DNA from 3 places in the Psychrobacillus sp. FSL H8-0510 genome. Region 2 is predicted to be linked to each of the others. Evidence: riboswitches for the same ligand, from Rfam matches in the RefSeq annotation. Region 2 holds a riboswitch; each other region holds the start of a gene.
The links. Region 2 has a riboswitch for lysine ahead of dapA (4-hydroxy-tetrahydrodipicolinate synthase). Riboswitches for the same ligand answer to the same signal wherever they lie in the genome.
Positions count from the first base shown of each region.

Region 1: another riboswitch for lysine. It lies ahead of MHI40_RS12235 (aspartate kinase); the one in region 2 lies ahead of dapA (4-hydroxy-tetrahydrodipicolinate synthase).
Region 3: another riboswitch for lysine. It lies ahead of MHI40_RS19105 (transporter substrate-binding domain-containing protein); the one in region 2 lies ahead of dapA (4-hydroxy-tetrahydrodipicolinate synthase).

Region 1 is NZ_JBBOYZ010000001.1:2,413,219-2,418,795, reverse strand. Features, by position in the region: gene MHI40_RS12250 (electron transfer flavoprotein subunit alpha/FixB family protein) at 1-557, shown strand, start outside; gene trxA (thioredoxin) at 863-1,177, shown strand; gene uvrC (excinuclease ABC subunit UvrC) at 1,228-3,018, shown strand; lysine riboswitch at 3,060-3,239, shown strand; gene MHI40_RS12235 (aspartate kinase) at 3,334-4,563, shown strand; gene MHI40_RS12230 (YslB family protein) at 4,677-5,090, opposite strand; gene MHI40_RS12225 (succinate dehydrogenase cytochrome b558 subunit) at 5,376-5,577, shown strand, end outside.
Region 2 is NZ_JBBOYZ010000001.1:3,065,656-3,071,232, reverse strand. Features, by position in the region: gene phoU (phosphate signaling complex protein PhoU) at 1-373, shown strand, start outside; gene MHI40_RS15675 (YehS family protein) at 508-1,020, shown strand; gene dapA (4-hydroxy-tetrahydrodipicolinate synthase) at 1,463-2,350, opposite strand; lysine riboswitch at 2,584-2,763, opposite strand; gene MHI40_RS15665 (DHH family phosphoesterase) at 3,074-4,261, shown strand; gene MHI40_RS15660 (LLM class flavin-dependent oxidoreductase) at 4,494-5,558, shown strand.
Region 3 is NZ_JBBOYZ010000001.1:3,744,098-3,749,674, reverse strand. Features, by position in the region: gene MHI40_RS19120 (helix-turn-helix domain-containing protein) at 1-684, opposite strand, end outside; gene MHI40_RS19115 (YvrJ family protein) at 1,127-1,291, shown strand; gene MHI40_RS19110 (purine-cytosine permease family protein) at 1,480-2,880, opposite strand; lysine riboswitch at 3,069-3,252, shown strand; gene MHI40_RS19105 (transporter substrate-binding domain-containing protein) at 3,377-4,222, shown strand; gene MHI40_RS19100 (amino acid ABC transporter permease) at 4,352-5,113, shown strand; gene MHI40_RS19095 (amino acid ABC transporter ATP-binding protein) at 5,132-5,577, shown strand, end outside.

The DNA.
Region 1 (5,577 bases), 650 kb from region 2:
TTGAAAAAGTTAAAGTGAAGGATGGTATTGAATTTATCACTATCCGTCCTAACAATATTGCTCCACTTGCAAAAGATGACAGTAAGTCAGCAGACGTTTCATCTATGTCTGTAGACATTACAAACTTACGTACGATTATTAAAGAAGTAGTTCGTAAATCTACTGAAGGTGTAGATTTATCTGAGGCAAAAGTTGTAATTGCTGGTGGTCGTGGTGTAAAGAGTGAAGAAGGTTTTGCACCTTTAAAAGAGCTTGCAGATGTATTAGGTGGAGCAGTTGGAGCTTCTCGTGGAGCTTGTGACGCGGATTATTGTGATTATTCATTACAAATCGGTCAAACTGGAAAAGTAGTTACTCCGGACCTTTATATTGCAGCAGGTATTTCTGGAGCGATACAGCATTTAGCTGGTATGTCTAACTCGAAAATTATTGTAGCGATCAACAAAGATCCAGAAGCAAACATTTTCAAAGTTGCAGACTACGGGATCGTAGGAGATTTATTCGAAGTTATTCCAATGCTTACTGAAGAGTTCAAAAAACTTAAAGTAAACGCATAATAATAGATGAGGCTGTCCAAAAGAAAAACTTTTGGGCAGCCTTTTTGTGTAAAACTGATTAAAATATTGTGCTTGTTCATGTAATTGATCAAAGTTGAAATTTTTTATAAATTGTTTATATATTTATTTTGTTTTCTCTTGTATAAAAACTCTTCCACAATTCGTTGGAGCTATAGTCGTTTCAATTTTGTTCCAATGCTTTGAATGTTTCAGGTATGCTAAGATTTACTTTCAAGCTAATATGTAGATGTTGGTATTTCTGTCTGTTATAATCATTACATAGTAGATAAAGGAGGAATTTTAATATGGCAATTGTTCATGGAACAGATCAAACATTTAACACAGATATAGAAGAAGGTTTAGTATTAGTAGATTTTTGGGCAACATGGTGCGGACCTTGTAAAATGATTGCTCCTGTACTAGAAGAAATGGATGCTGAAATGAGCGATAAAGTTAAAATCGTAAAAGTAGATGTGGATGAAAACCAAGCTACTGCTAGTCAATTCGGTATTATGTCAATTCCAACATTAGTATTATTTAAAGATGGAAAACCTGTTGATAAAGCAGTAGGTTTCCAACCAAAAGAAGCATTAGTACAACTTGTAGAAAAAAACGCATAATCTAAAACCGGGTGCTACATAGTACCCGGTTTTTTTAAACAGGTGATAATATGAATAATTTGATCGAACAAAAATGTTCCATCCTACCGGATGAACCAGGATGTTACTTGATGAAAGACCGACAAGGAACTATTATATACGTCGGCAAAGCTAAAATATTAAAAAATCGTGTACGCTCATATTTTAAAGGAGCACACGATGGTAAAACACTCCGATTAGTGCAAGAAATTGTTGACTTCGAATATATCGTCACATCATCTGAGTTGGAAGCTTTAATACTGGAGCTCCACCTTATTAAAAAGCATGATCCAAAATACAATATTATGTTAAAAGATGATAAAACGTATCCATACATTAAAATTACTGCTGAAAAAGATCCTCGTCTGATTATTACAAGACAGGTGAAAAAAGATAAGGGTAAATACTTTGGTCCATATCCCAACTCTCATGCGGCACATGAAACAAAAAAACTTCTAGATCGTCTATATCCACTTCGAAAATGTCAAAAAATGCCGAATAGAGTTTGTCTATACTACCATATGGGACAATGTTTAGCGCCCTGTGTGAAAAAAGTAGAAGAGAATACTTATGAGACAATTATTCAAGAAATAGCCAGCTTTTTAAATGGTGGGCATACGCAAGTGAAAAAAGAATTGGTTCAAAAGATGAATTCAGCTGCTGAGACTCTTGAATTCGAACGAGCAAAAGAGTATCGTGATCAGATTTCACATATCGAACAAGTGATGGAAAAACAAAAAATGACGATGAATGATTTCACGAGCAGAGACATATTTGGTTTCCATGTTGATAAAGGTTGGATGTGTGTTCAAGTATTTTTTATCCGACAAGGAAAGCTTATCGAAAGAGATGTGTCATTATTTCCGATCTTCCGGGATCCAGAAGAGGAATTCATCACATTTTTAGGTCAGTTCTATGCGAAGCCAGAGCATATTAAACCAAAAGAAATTTATGTTCCATTAACTACGGATCTTGACTTAGCTTCAAATCTTCTAGAAATGAAAGTTTTCGTTCCACAACGAGGCACAAAGAAAAATCTAGTCGAGTTAGCAGAAAAAAATGCAAAAATAGCTCTTACGGAGAAATTTCATTTAATCGAAAGACAAGAAGAGCGAACTATTGGGGCAGTTGAACAGCTTGGTGATTCCATGGGGATTGCACCTCCAATGCGAATAGAAGCTTTCGATAACTCGCATATTCATGGTACAGATGCTGTATCTGCAATGGTTGTATTTATTGATGGAAGATCAAGCAAAAAAGATTATCGTAAATACAAGACAAAAACGGCTGCCAAACATGATGATTATGGTGCTATGCGTGAAGTTGTTCGGCGAAGATATACAAGAGTCTTGAAAGAGAATTTACCACTACCCGATTTAGTAATCATTGATGGCGGAAAAGGGCAAATTGAGGCAGCGCGCGAAATTATTGAGGATGAACTAGGTCTTGATATACCGATTGCTGGGCTTGCAAAGGACGGCAAGCATCAGACTTCTCAACTTATTTATGGTGATCCTTTGGAGATAATACCGATGAAGCGGACTAGCGAAGGTTTTTATTTGCTCCAACGAATTCAGGATGAAGTCCATCGTTTTGCTATAACATTCCATAGACAACAGCGTGGAAAGCACACAATTGCATCTTCTCTAGATGGTATTGAAGGGATTGGTCCTCAACGGAAAAAGTTATTACTAAAACAATTTGGTTCTTTAAAGAAAATACAAGCTGCTAGCAAAGAAGAGTTAATGGCTGCAGGATTACCGAGTAAGCAAGCAGATTTAGTGATTGACCATTATCAGAAAAATGTATTGTCTTCTGAATAATCATATGTTATGGTTGTAACAATTTAATATTCACTATTATAAGTGAAGATAGAGGTGCGATTAGACATCAGTACTCAGCAGGAGGAAGGAAAGTTCCTAGAATAGCTGAAGAAAGGGTTTTTCGCCGAAACATAGAATAGCTTTTCCTATTCTGTTGTTGGTTCTGCATTTAATAGATGTAGGATTGTCAGAATTTGATATTCTGGAGGGCTATCTCACATGGACAGATTTTTTGGACCGTGTATGAGACAATGCTTTTCACAATATGTGAAAAGCATTTTTTAATCCTTTCAGTTAATAAGGGAGCGGATGATCATGACTAAAATTGTAATGAAATTTGGCGGTACTTCGGTTGAATCAACTGAAAAGATTACAGATGTTGCTAATCGGGTAAAAGGTGAAAAAGAAAATGGTCATGATATTGTGGTTGTTGTATCCGCAATGGGTAAAGCGACAGATGAATTATCAAAATTGGCTTTCGAATTAGCAGATTCGCCGTCCAAACGTGAAATGGACGTGCTCTTATCTTCTGGGGAGCAAGTTACAATGGCATTGCTTTCTCTCAAGTTAAACGCAATTGGAGTAGAAGCCATTTCTCTCACAGGTGCCCAGGCAGGTCTGATAACAGATAGTGTACATAGAAATGCAAAAGTAATGAAAATGGATCCTTCAAAAATTGATGGATTACTTGTAGCGAATAAAGTAGTTATTGTAGCTGGTTTCCAAGGGATATCTGAAGCAGGAGAGATTACTACACTTGGCAGAGGAGGATCTGATACAACTGCTGTTGCTATTGCTGCTTCTATTGAAGCGGAAATTTGCGATATTTATACAGATGTAGACGGGATTTACACGTCTGATCCTCGCTATATTGAAAGTGCGCGTAAACTGGAACAGCTTGAATATGACGAAATGTTAGAACTCGCTAATTTAGGTGCAGGAGTATTACATCCACGTGCTGTTGAATTTGCTAAAAATTATAAGGTTCCATTAAGAGTGCGCTCGAGCTTTAAAGATGGAGAAGGAACGATTTTGAAGGAGGAAGTAGATGTGGAAAATAATTTAGTAGTTCGTGGAGTGGCATTTGAATCAGATATCGTCCGATTGACTATAGAATACGAAGTACCTTTTAACGGTTCCCTCGCTTCTATTTTTACGACTTTAGCAGCAAATCATATAAACGTAGATATTATTGTGCAGTCGATAGTAGAAGGAGTGAAACCTGCAGTATCCTTTTCTATTAAAAAGGAATCCTTGTCTGAAGCGATAACAGTTTTAGAGACACACAAACAAGCACTAGGCTTTACTTTCGCGGATTTTGAAGTTGGTCTTTCAAAGGTTTCTATTGTCGGTTCGGGAATGGTATCGAATCCCGGGGTAGCAGCTCAAATGTTTGATCGATTAAGAAAAGAAAATATTCCTGTGAAAATGGTAAGTACTTCAGAGATAAAAGTGTCAGTCGTTGTACCCCAACAAAATATGATCGAAGCAGCAAATGCTTTACATGATGAATTTGAACTTGCACTAACTCATCAATCCGTATAATATTTTTATGTTAAAATTCATTTTCTATTATCTATTTGAATCTGTTAAAAGGTTTTCACAATAGTTTCACTATTAAAGAGGGGGAACAGGAAAAGTCGTATGCGACTATCCCGTTACCCTTTTGTTTTAGAATCCCATTTTATTTGCAAAGAGACAAGGCCATTCTTTTTTACTTCTTCGTCATAACATTCGGTTAAAAAACCAGTAATCTTTTGTTGTTGTTCAGCTAAAAAGCCTGCTTCTAATCGATGACTTCTACTTTGACCACTCTGAGGTAGATTATATGTACTTAGCGTATAGAAAGCGGAGTCTTTTGTAGTTTTTTCTAAATGTAAAGTGCCCCAGCCAGCTTCGTTGAAAAAAGTGATAGCTTCGTCCAATGAATATAGGGGAAATTTGCGGGCTAAATCTTTCCCTGCCCAATATAATATATCTTTTTCATGTTTTCCGAGAATAGAAGTAAGCACATGGTCTCTTAGTAACTCATATCCAAAGGAAGTTACATGTGAATGTTCCTTTTCATTCAAGTAGCAACCCTTCTTTCCAAAAATCAATATTGCCTATTTATTTTATCATAAAAAAATTACAAATGGGGACTTGATTAGATTGTGATTAATTTAACAATTTATTATCCGAAAAAGGTAAAGGAATCCATTTTAAAATACGGAAAGATACCTTGACGCTCCAAAATGATGAGAGTACAATGGATATGTCATAAATACGTAACTTGATGATGTGAAATTTTTGAGAACTTTTGCTTTTTTGAGATAGTTTTCATTCTTTTCAGTCAGAAATTTGAGGGGGTAATTGTTTTGTCGAACGATCGCGAATTTTATTGGCGTCGACTGCATTCCTTACTTGGTATTATACCGGTAGGTCTGTTTTTAGCGCAGCATTTAGTAGTAAATCACTTTGCTACAAGAGGAGCAGAAGCATTTAATAGTGCATCTCACTTCATGGAGAGTCTACCATTTCGATTAATGTTAGAAATCTTCGTAATTTATATTCCATTAA
Region 2 (5,577 bases):
AGATTTTGCTGTAAATATTGCAAAAGCAACGATTAAAATCGGCAATACTGAATCTTTACTAGATATTACCCATCTAGAAAAGATGAAAGATATATCGATTGAAATGCTTCGAAAAGCATTACAATCATTCTTAGAGGAAAATATCCTGCTTGCTAAAGAAGTGGGAGATTTAGAGGACAATGTAGATCAATATAGTAGAGAGACATATAAAAAACTTACTGCTTATCTAAGTGAACATCCAGAAGAAACAAGTCAGCTTGTACAATTATTATTTGTTAATCGCTTTTTAGAGAGAACGGCAGACCATATTACGAATATCGCTGAAAGCACAGCTTATTTGATAAAAGGTCAAATATATGATTTCAATTCATAGGCAAATGAAATCGAACTGGTGGAGAAAATGAAAAATTTCTCTTCCAGTTTTTTTATACTAGCTCACATTGTGCTATTCTAGTAATGATTAGTTCCGTATGATATCTACTTATGCGGACATTGGGAGGTTTATAAATGGAGAATAATGATATATTAATCAGATTGAGATATGCCCTTGATATAAAGAATAAGGATATGGTAGAGGTATTTAAACTTGGTGGTGTGGAAGTAACTAAAGAGGAAGTTCTCAAAATTCTTACCAAAGCAAAAGAGGAAAGTGAAGAGGAAGAAGTAGTAGAGGATGAAAACCACATCAAGTGTAATAATAAAATGTTAGAATCGTTTTTGAATGGACTAATCACACATAAAAGAGGCAAGCAGGATCCAAAACCGGAACAGCCAGCAGATACGGAGCCAGTTGTACAGCAGAAGGATCACGTGAATAATATGCTGTTGAAAAAGCTTAAAGTAGCTCTACAATTAACAACAGAAGATATGCTAGATGTGTTGCATGATGGTGGTATTGTAGTTTCAAAAGGTGAGCTTGGAGCTATTTTACGAAAACCAGGTCATCGTAATTATAAAGAATGCGGAGACAATTTTGCGCGCAAATTCCTTAAAGGCTTAGCGGTTAAATATAGAAGTTAAATTAAAAAAGAGCGAATTCCAGTAGTACTGGGAATTCGCTCATTTAGTATAGTCATAAGAAATGGTGCAATTCATTTCATTCCTCAACATCCTGAAAGGATGATTAGAAGTGGAAATATATCCTGTTGCGGCAGTAAATCATGGCAGTCCGCGAGTAATCAGAGAGGGAGCGCGAGTATTCCATTCTTCTCCGCGAGTAAGCATTGGTCGATAACGAGTATTCACCAATCGACCGCGAGAAAGGACGATTCGAGTTACTTCTTAAATGGAAATATATCCAGTTGCGCCAGTAAATCATGGCAGTCCGCGAGTAACCAGAGAGGGAGCGCGAGTATTCCATTCTTCTCCGCGGGTAAGCATTGGCCGACCGCGAGTATATGATCTTTCATGTCCACGAATTAAAGAAAAAAGAGCGAATTCCAGCAGTTGGAATTCGCTCTTTTTAAGACTTTACGCCTTCTGGTAGTGTAGTTAATACTTCCTTTAAAGTAGTTAGTTCCTCAGCATTTAAAGGAACCATAGGTAGGCGAACTCCACCCACTGGAACGCCTTTTAAATTTAATGCTGTTTTAACAGGTGTAGGATTTGGAGCTGCAAATAATGCTTTCATGACGGGTAATAGTCTGCGATGATCCTTTGCAGCTTCTCTTACATTTCCATTATTGAACTTTGCGATCATTGCTTGCATTTCATTTCCAATAATATGCGAAGCTACGGAAATAACTCCCGTTCCACCAATTGATAGTACCGGAATTGTTAAACCGTCATCGCCACTATACAGTGAAAAGTCCTCACAAGTATTACTAATAATCTCAGACATAGTGTCCAAATTGCCGCCAGCTTCTTTGATTGCAACGATATTTGGAATCTCAGAAAGTCGGATGATGGTATCTAATGACATGTTGACCACGCTTCGACCTGGAATATTGTATAGCATAATAGGCAATGATGTTGTTGCAGCAATTGTTTGGAAGTGTTGGTACAAGCCCTCTTGAGATGGTTTGTTATAATAAGGAACAACAAGCATAATACCATCGACACCAGCATCAGTAGCCTGTTTTGTTAAATTGATAGAAGCTTTTGTGCTATATGAGCCGGTTCCAGCAATAACTGGCACTCTACCATTCACAACTTCAACTGTAAATTTAAACAGCTGTACTTTTTCTTCATCAGTTAACGTCGGAGACTCTCCGGTTGTTCCAGACACAACCAAACCTTGTGTTCCATTGGCGATTAAGTAATTTATTAAGTTTCTTGTAGCTGGAAAATCTATATCCTCATTATGATCAAAAGGAGTAACCATAGCAGTTAATATTTGTCCGAAATTCATAACTTCTCCACATCCTATAATTTATTATTAAAAATTCAGGGAGAAGGGCTTCATCAATTACACTTCGGTGTAATTGCGTCCAGATTTTGAATTGCGCTAGCGCAATTAACTCCAAAGTCTGTGACATCCACCGGAGGCTTAACTTGAGATTTGTTTTGTAGTCAAGTTAAGTAAACGCGAAAAAGCAACAACGAGGGCTCGTTGTTGCAGTAGAAATAGAGTAATATTTCTGTGCGTAAGATAGCCCTCCATATAGTCTCCTATATGACAATTCAGTGTTTGTTCAACAGCTGAACCAGCTTCAAGAAAAATGAGATTCTATCGACTTCGGCAAATTCCCCTTTCCACAAATGTCCTAGGATCTCATTATCCTCTAATTGTGTACTAATGGTTTTTGCGCCTCTATCCTTACTTCAAATATAATTGAAATAAGAGAATATTTAATTATTAAAATAATACATGACTTTTAATACTATTGCAACAGTTTACCTGTAAAATAAATATTAAGTAGTAAAATCCGTCAAAGTTGATCTTCACTCCAGGTGCATGCTTTCCGCGGATATGGCTTCACTCCTCGTCACTGGAGTCGCCACCTTGCGCTACAATCAACGGAGTCCAATTTTATATTGATAAAAGTAATTTGAAATTGACCCAAATAACTTTTAAATTAGTTTATTAATAAGTTTCGTATGTAAAAACCATACTATATAAGAGGTGAAGAGAATGTATAAATTATTGTCCCATAATGATTTAGATGGTGTCGGATGTGGTATTTTAGCAAAGCTAGCATTTGGTGAGAATGTAAAGGTGCGCTATAATTCGATTTCATCTCTTAATCGGGAGATTGAATATTTTTTAGAAAATGATGAACCTGATACATTTTTATTCGTAACGGATTTGACGCCAAACGGGGATAATGAAAAACGATTAAATGATTTTTACAATGCAAATGGGAAGGTACAACTAATCGATCATCATAAATCAGCGTTGCACTTTAATGATTATGAATGGGGATATATTTTAGTGGAAGATCAGGAAGGCAAATTAACTTCTGCTACATCCTTATTATATGAGTACCTTGTATCCAACAAATTATTGGAACCAACTGCTGCAGTAACAGAATTTGTAGAATTAGTTAGACAGTATGATACATGGGAATGGGAAAAGAACGGGAATCATCAGGCACATTCCCTAAACTCATTGTTCTATTTAATATCGATGGAAGAATTTGAAGAAAAAATAATGGAACGACTTCGTACGAGTGACCATTTTGATTTTGATGAATTTGAAAAGAAAATATTGAAAATGGAATCTGAGAAGATTGATCGCTATATTCGTCGCAAGAAAAGAGAGATTGTACAGGCAAAAGTGGGAGACCATATTGCTGGGGTGGTCTATGCAGAAACGTATCATTCGGAGTTAGGTAATGAACTTGGCAAAGAGTTTCCACATCTCGATTACATCGCAATTGTAATCATGGGAGGAAAAAGAATTTCTCTTCGTACAATTTATGATCATGTCGATGTTTCGGAAGTTGCTGGACAGTTCGGCGGCGGAGGACATCAAAAAGCATCAGGATGTACTTTAACGGAGGAAGCATATAAGTTATTTGTTTTGGACACTTTCCATCTGTCCTCAATACCAGAAGATGCAAAAAGAAATCAGTATAATTTGAAACAATCGGCTTTCGGTTCGTTTTATAAAAATAGGAATAATGACACGTTCATCTTATATTCTAAAAATGATCAAGATTGGATTCTCGAAAAAAATAAAATCGAATTAGAAGAAACCTTTACAAGCTTTGAAGATGGCGAACGTTTCTTAAAGAGAAACTATGAGGCAGCTTTAGTAAGGGATGATCTGTTTGTCGATTATTTAATGAGTGAAGTGAAGAAGAGAGAGGAAGCTTGAGGACAAGGGTTACTGAGTTTTACTGGCGTTCACTCTATTGAATACTAGCGGATGGTTCCTTACATACTCGCTCTCGAGTTATTTTTACCCGTGAAACAGAATATCATTCCAAAATCCTCTTTCTCCAATGAAACTGATAAATTGAATATAAATAGGATAATAAGGTATCATTAAGGCCGAAAGCATCCTTATATAAACAATTGAACGCAATAATGATTGGGGGAAAAATTAAGTGGAAATTGGTATAACAACGTTTGTGGAAACCACTCCAGATGTAAAAACTGGAAAAGTAATTAGCCATGCGGAGCGTATTCGTGAGGTAGTGGAAGAAATAGTATTAGCAGATGAAGTTGGGCTAGATGTATTCGGTGTAGGAGAACATCATCGCAAGGATTATGCGGCTTCCGCCCCAGCAGTACTTCTGGCTGCAGCTGCGTCAAGGACGAAGAGTATAAGACTTACTAGTGCTGTAACAGTACTTTCATCGGATGATCCAGTGCGAGTATTTGAGGAATTTTCTACATTAGACGCTATTTCCAATGGTCGAGCAGAGATCATGGCAGGGCGTGGTTCCTTTATCGAATCTTTCCCACTCTTTGGATATGATTTAAAGGATTATGATGAATTGTATGAAGAAAAGTTAGATTTACTCTTAAAAATACGTGAGTCTGAAATGGTTTCATGGAGTGGTAAGCATCGAGCTGCGATTCAGAATCGTGGGGTTTATCCACGTCCCGTACAAGACCCACTTCCCGTTTGGATTGCGAGCGGTGGAACACCGCAATCTGTTGCTCGAGCTGGATTCCTTGGATTGCCACTAGTGTTGGCAATTATCGGAGGTAGCCCACTCCAGTTTGAGCCACTCGTAAAACTGTATAAGAAAGCCGCGACTCAAGCAGGACATGATGTATCAAAGTTAACGGTTGCATCGCACTCGCACGGGTTTGTGGCAGAATCTACGGATATTGCAGTAGAAAAATTTTTCCCACCAACACAGCAAGCAATGAACGTTATAGGAAGAGAGCGCGGATGGGGCCAGTATACTCGTTCGACATTCGATGATGCACGTAGCTTGGAAGGTGCTTTATACGTTGGAGATGTGAAGACAGTAGCCGAAAAGATTATATTCCTACGTAAAAATGTGGGTATTACTCGCTTTATGCTGCATGTACCAGTTGGATCAATGCCTCATGAAGACGTGATGAAAGCAATTGAACTACTTGGCAAAGAAGTGGCACCAATTGTTCGTGCAGAAATAGATAGATGGGAATCAGCTGGTGAAGTTGAAAGTAATTAATTTATTTCTGCGTATCAGT
Region 3 (5,577 bases), 680 kb from region 2:
TTCGAATAACAGATTATCTTTATAGTAAAGTAGTGATTTGGAAGCGTAATTAATTGCATTAAAAAATTCATTACATTTTGAGTACGTTAAACTAAGTACATTATAGAAATCAGCTAATTCCCATTCTTCAATACTCCCTTTATTTAAGTGTCCTAATGAAAGCTCTAACCGGTTTAATGCAGCTTGGTAATTCCCCTCTAAATAACTATAAATCCCCAAATTCAAATTAAGAATAAACTTTGTTTTCTCGTCTATCTCGTCTTTTATTTGTACAATTGCCTTATAGATTGACTGCAGGTTTTCCTTCTTCTCATCTAGTATTAACAGTAGACGGAAGAGGTAAAGTTGATAACTGTAATAATTATTTAGTTGTAAAAAGTGTAGTTTTTCGTCGGTGTATTTCTGTAAAGCTCCCCTTATAAAGTTTTTATCTCTCTTCAAAACTCCTATTTTGTATAATTCGGATAGGGATGTAATCACTTTATTTTCCTTTTCACTGGACACTTGATCTATTTCTATATCTAGTTTTTTGAGTAATAAATTTACTACTTCTTCACTTGGAACAGTTAAACTATTTTCTATTTTACTTAAATAGGATGTAGAGCAGATTCCTTTGGCCAATGTGGTTTGTTTCATACTTTGGTCTATTCTTTCTGATTTTATTATATGACCTATACTACTCATTTTCTTCACCCCTTATGAATTAGTAATGTACTAATTCTTGAAATAATCTAAATATCCTTTTTCAATCGTTCGACCAAAAACGACTACTAAATTGTAGAAAGACTTATTATATTGTAGAGAATTGTAGAATATTGATACAATAATTATCCGAATTAATTTAGAAGTAGTAAATTTTCATTAAAATAGGAAAATAGGTTGAGTTATATAGTAATAAGGGAAGAACTCAGGTAATGTTTCCCAACCTTTAATCATTCTAAATATAACAAAAATTTAGTATAATTAAATAAAATATTAATAAAAAGGAGGAAGAAGACTAACGTGAGATAAAATTGTTTTTGGACAAGTAAGTTTTAGCAATACAACAGTCCTACTTTAAATGGTTTTACTCAACGGGAATATCAATTGTTTGGGAATGGTAAATAAAAGGGAAAGGGGGGTACACATGATTGGGGAGGAAAACATCGTACAATTAATTGGAAACTTTGGATTTCCTATTGTAGTCACTATTTATTTATTACATCGCTTTGAAAATAAAATAGACTCTCTCGAAAATACCATTCACAATATAGCAAATGTTGTTAACAATAGTATAGAAAAAAGAAAGTGAACATGTAACAAGAAGGATTGAGTTCCTGTTGATAATATAGATTAAAATTATTCTTTTAAAGGTAAGCTAAGCTTATTTTCACTAACTATAATTTTCTTCTAAGAAAATGCTAGAAGTGAAAAGTAATCCATCCTGAGTAATAACTCAAAAATGGATTACTTTTTTAATGTGAATAAGGGGAACTACTGTTATGCAATATAATCCTCTTTGGGGATATCGTCGGCAGCACCTTTATTGTAATATTTCCCTTTTGTTAATACTGCTATAAAAACAGTAAGAATTGCTGCTAAAATAGCTGCAAAGAAAGCAGCGGTACTTTGTAAAAATGAACCCATATAACCTAATGCTGCAAATGTACCTATGCCACTAGCAACGATTAAAGAAACAACTCCAACAGGATTCCATTTGTAGAGAAATTCTTGTCGAGCCTCATAATAACCATTCCCAATTTTCAAAGCTTTTTTAACGACCAATGCATCGGTCACCAATATAGCTGCCCATGATAGTAAAAATACACCTTGAAATGTCATAGCTGTATCTAAATGATCTACAATACCACCGAGCATTAGAATTATTGCAGTAATTGCACTTACAACCACCCAAAATCTGCGTCCAGGTGTAAATTTAAAAATGTTTTCAAAGAAGTTTGATAGCGATAGGGAACTACTATATATGTTAGTAATATTTATACGTAGTTGAGTTAGCATCGTGAATAATGCTCCACCAATACCTAGAAGCATTACAATATAAACTCCTGGATTTGGTTCACCTAAGCGAACACCAAACCAAATACCAAGACCCCCCATAATACCGAAGCAGAAAATCTGTGGAATAAAACCGATTGCCACCGAACCAATTTTAATATCTTTTGGTTTTAGAAAACGAGCATAATCAGATGCTAGTAGGGCTGTTAGACCCATTATTCCATGTTGAACACCTATGCAAAGGAGTAAGGCTTGTCCTCCAACTTGAACGCCCTCAGGTAAATAAGTCCAAAAAGGTCCTTCAAATACGGAAGGTTTATAAAATGATATAACAACTGCTGTTATTAAGAAAACTACAAATATAGGTAGAGACCACTTTTGTAACTTATCTAGTTGTTTAATTCCAAACCAGTTTAAAGGTATAACGATAAAACCGAAGAAAATGATTAATGCCCATTCTTGTAGGTTAGGGAAGAAGGTGTGAACCGCGGATACTAAAATGAGTCCTTCAAATGCACAATACATAATAAAGTTTGTCGCGTAGAGGAACGATGTTAGGGAAGCACCTATATAGCCAAAACCACCGCCTCTAGATAATAAATTGACATTCATACCAGATTTCGCGGATAAGTAAGCAATGAAGGTTCCTAATATACCGGCAACTACTATTGCGTAAATCGAGGAGATAATAGCATTTAGTGCCCCAAATTGCAGAGCCATTACACTACCCATTTGAAAGTAAAAAATGGCAGTGGCTATGCCGAATGTAATATTGGTTATACTTAACCAACCCATATTTCTTTGGCTACGGGGTACCTTTTCTAATGAATAATCTGAGTCCATTTGTTCTGTTACTTTGTGATCTGTAGTTTGGACAGATCTCATAATATCATTCTCCTTTAAAAATAATTACCAATGTAAGTAGACACATTAATAACTAAATTCTCATTGTTTTTATATTTCCACCATTAATTATAACATATACCTAGCTAAGTATTAATACTGAGGTAGTTGACAGAAATATATGTGTATTGTAAACTATGAAACATAATTGAATATAACCTCACTTAGTGTAGTGAGGTAGAGGCGCGATATTTAACAGTCCTTAGTGGAGTTTGAGAAGCTACGATGCTAGGGAGAAGGAAATGTCGCCGAAGTTTGTAATATTACTCGTTATTACTTGCTGGGTCTGTAGTTAATAATTGCAGGACTGTCCACTATAAACATCCCGGTTTATAATGGTGTGCTATCTCATTTGGGAAAAGTAGAGGACCTGGGCAACTATACATATTGCGACCTGAGTTCATCTCAGGTCTTTTTTTGTACAAGTTGTCTTTTTTTATAGGCAAGAACATATATTGATAAAAAGGGAGAAATTAGAATGAAAAAAAGATTAGCATTTTTAACGATATTTGTATCTATTACATTGTTATTAGCGGCATGTGGAACGGCTGATAAAGAGACTTCGGGATCTTCAACAGCTAAAGATACGGCTGATACATTTACAGTAGGCTTAGAAGCAGGTTATGCACCTTTTAACTGGACTCAACTAGACGATTCCAATGGTGGAGTGAAGATTGATGGAAACGCAGAGTATGCTGGTGGATATGATGTGGAAATTGCTAAACGTATTGCGGATGGATTAGGAAAGGAACTAGTTATCGTTAAAACAGAGTGGGATGGGCTTGTGCCATCATTGCAATCAGACAAAATTGATGCAATTATAGCGGGAATGTCACCTACAGAAGAGCGTAAAGAAACAATCGACTTTTCGGAAAACTACTATACTTCCAACTTTGTTATGGTAGTGAAAAAAGGTGGAGCTTTTGAAGGGGCTACTTCTATTCAAGACTTTAGTGGTGCTAAAATTACAGGTCAGTTAAATACTTCTCACTATGGTGTAATTGATCAAATCAAAGATGTGCAAAAACAACCAGCATCTGATAATTTCTCTGCAATGCGTGTAGCATTAGAATCTGGAGTTATTGATGGTTATGTGTCTGAACGTCCAGAAGGAATTAGTGCTTCTTCCGCTAATGCCAACTTTGCAATGGTTGAATTTACGGATGGATTTAAAGCGGCAGAAGAGGATACAGCAGTAGCAGTAGGCTTAAAAAAAGATAGTAAATTAACAGAAGATATTAATAAAATTTTAGCGGAAATTTCTGAAGAAGAAAGACAAGAAATTATGGATGCTGCTATCAATAACCAACCAGCGGCAGAATAAGGGTGAAGTGATACCGGCTGCATCTTTTTGCAGTCGGTTTTTATATGGAATATATGCTTTCTAATTATTAACTATCTAGCTCCAGACGCCAGCAGCGTCTGCGACTTTTCTAAGAAAGGAGGGAAATGTATGAGCATTGAATATATTATTTCTATGATTACTAATAACTGGCCGATGTTCCTTCGTGGAGCAGGAATGACATTATTAATATCAATTATTGGTACAATTTTTGGTGCAGTTATTGGCTTGCTAGCAGGGGTTATTCGTACAATTCCTAAACCTGAAAGAAAAATGAAACGTATTTTGTTAAAAGTAGTAAATCTAATACTTTCTGCATATATTGAGTTTTTTAGAGGAACTCCGATGATCGTACAGGCCATGGTAATATTCTATGGATCTGCGCTTGCTTTTGGGATAGATATGGACCGTACAACAGCAGCAATATTCATCGTTTCGATCAACACGGGTGCATATATGGCAGAAATTGTACGGGGCGGTGTTATTTCCATTGATAAGGGGCAATTCGAAGCTGCACAAGCAATTGGTATGAATCATGTTCAAACAATGTGGAGTGTTGTTCTACCTCAAGTCATCCGAAATATTTTACCAGCAACAGGAAATCAATTTATCATTAATATTAAAGATACGTCTGTCTTGAATGTAATAGGTGTTACGGAACTATATTTTCAAGCGAAAACAGTTGCAGGTATAAGCTTTAAATACTTTGAACCATTCTTTATAGCATGTATTTTGTATTTCGTCATGACGTTTACAGTAACATTAATATTACGATATATAGAGAGAAGATTAGACGGCCCGGAAAACTACAGTATGATTGGTCAGCCGCCACCGCAACTTATGTTACCTAAAAATAATGCGAATATCGATTAAACGAAGGAGGAGAAATCTATGGGAAATGTCATCGAAGTTCAACATTTAAGTAAATCCTTCGGAAATCATGAGGTCTTAAGAGACATAGATTTTTCAGTGAACAAAGGAGAGGTTATTTGCATCATCGGTTCCTCTGGATCAGGAAAATCTACTTTACTTCGTTGTATAAATTTGTTGGAAAAGCCTAGTGGCGGTCAAATTATTTATCGTGGAGAGAATATTTTAGATGAAAAACATGATATCCATGCCTACCGAAAAAAGTTAGGAATGGTTTTTCAACAGTTCAACTTATTTAATAACCATAATGCGTTAAACAATTGTATGGTAGGTCAAGTAAAGGTATTAAAACGTTCTAAAGAGGATGCCGAAAAGATTGCGTTAAAATACTTAAAAGTAGTGGGAATGGATCATTATGTAAATGCCAAGCCTAAGCAACTATCAGGTGGTCAAAAGCAACGTGTCGC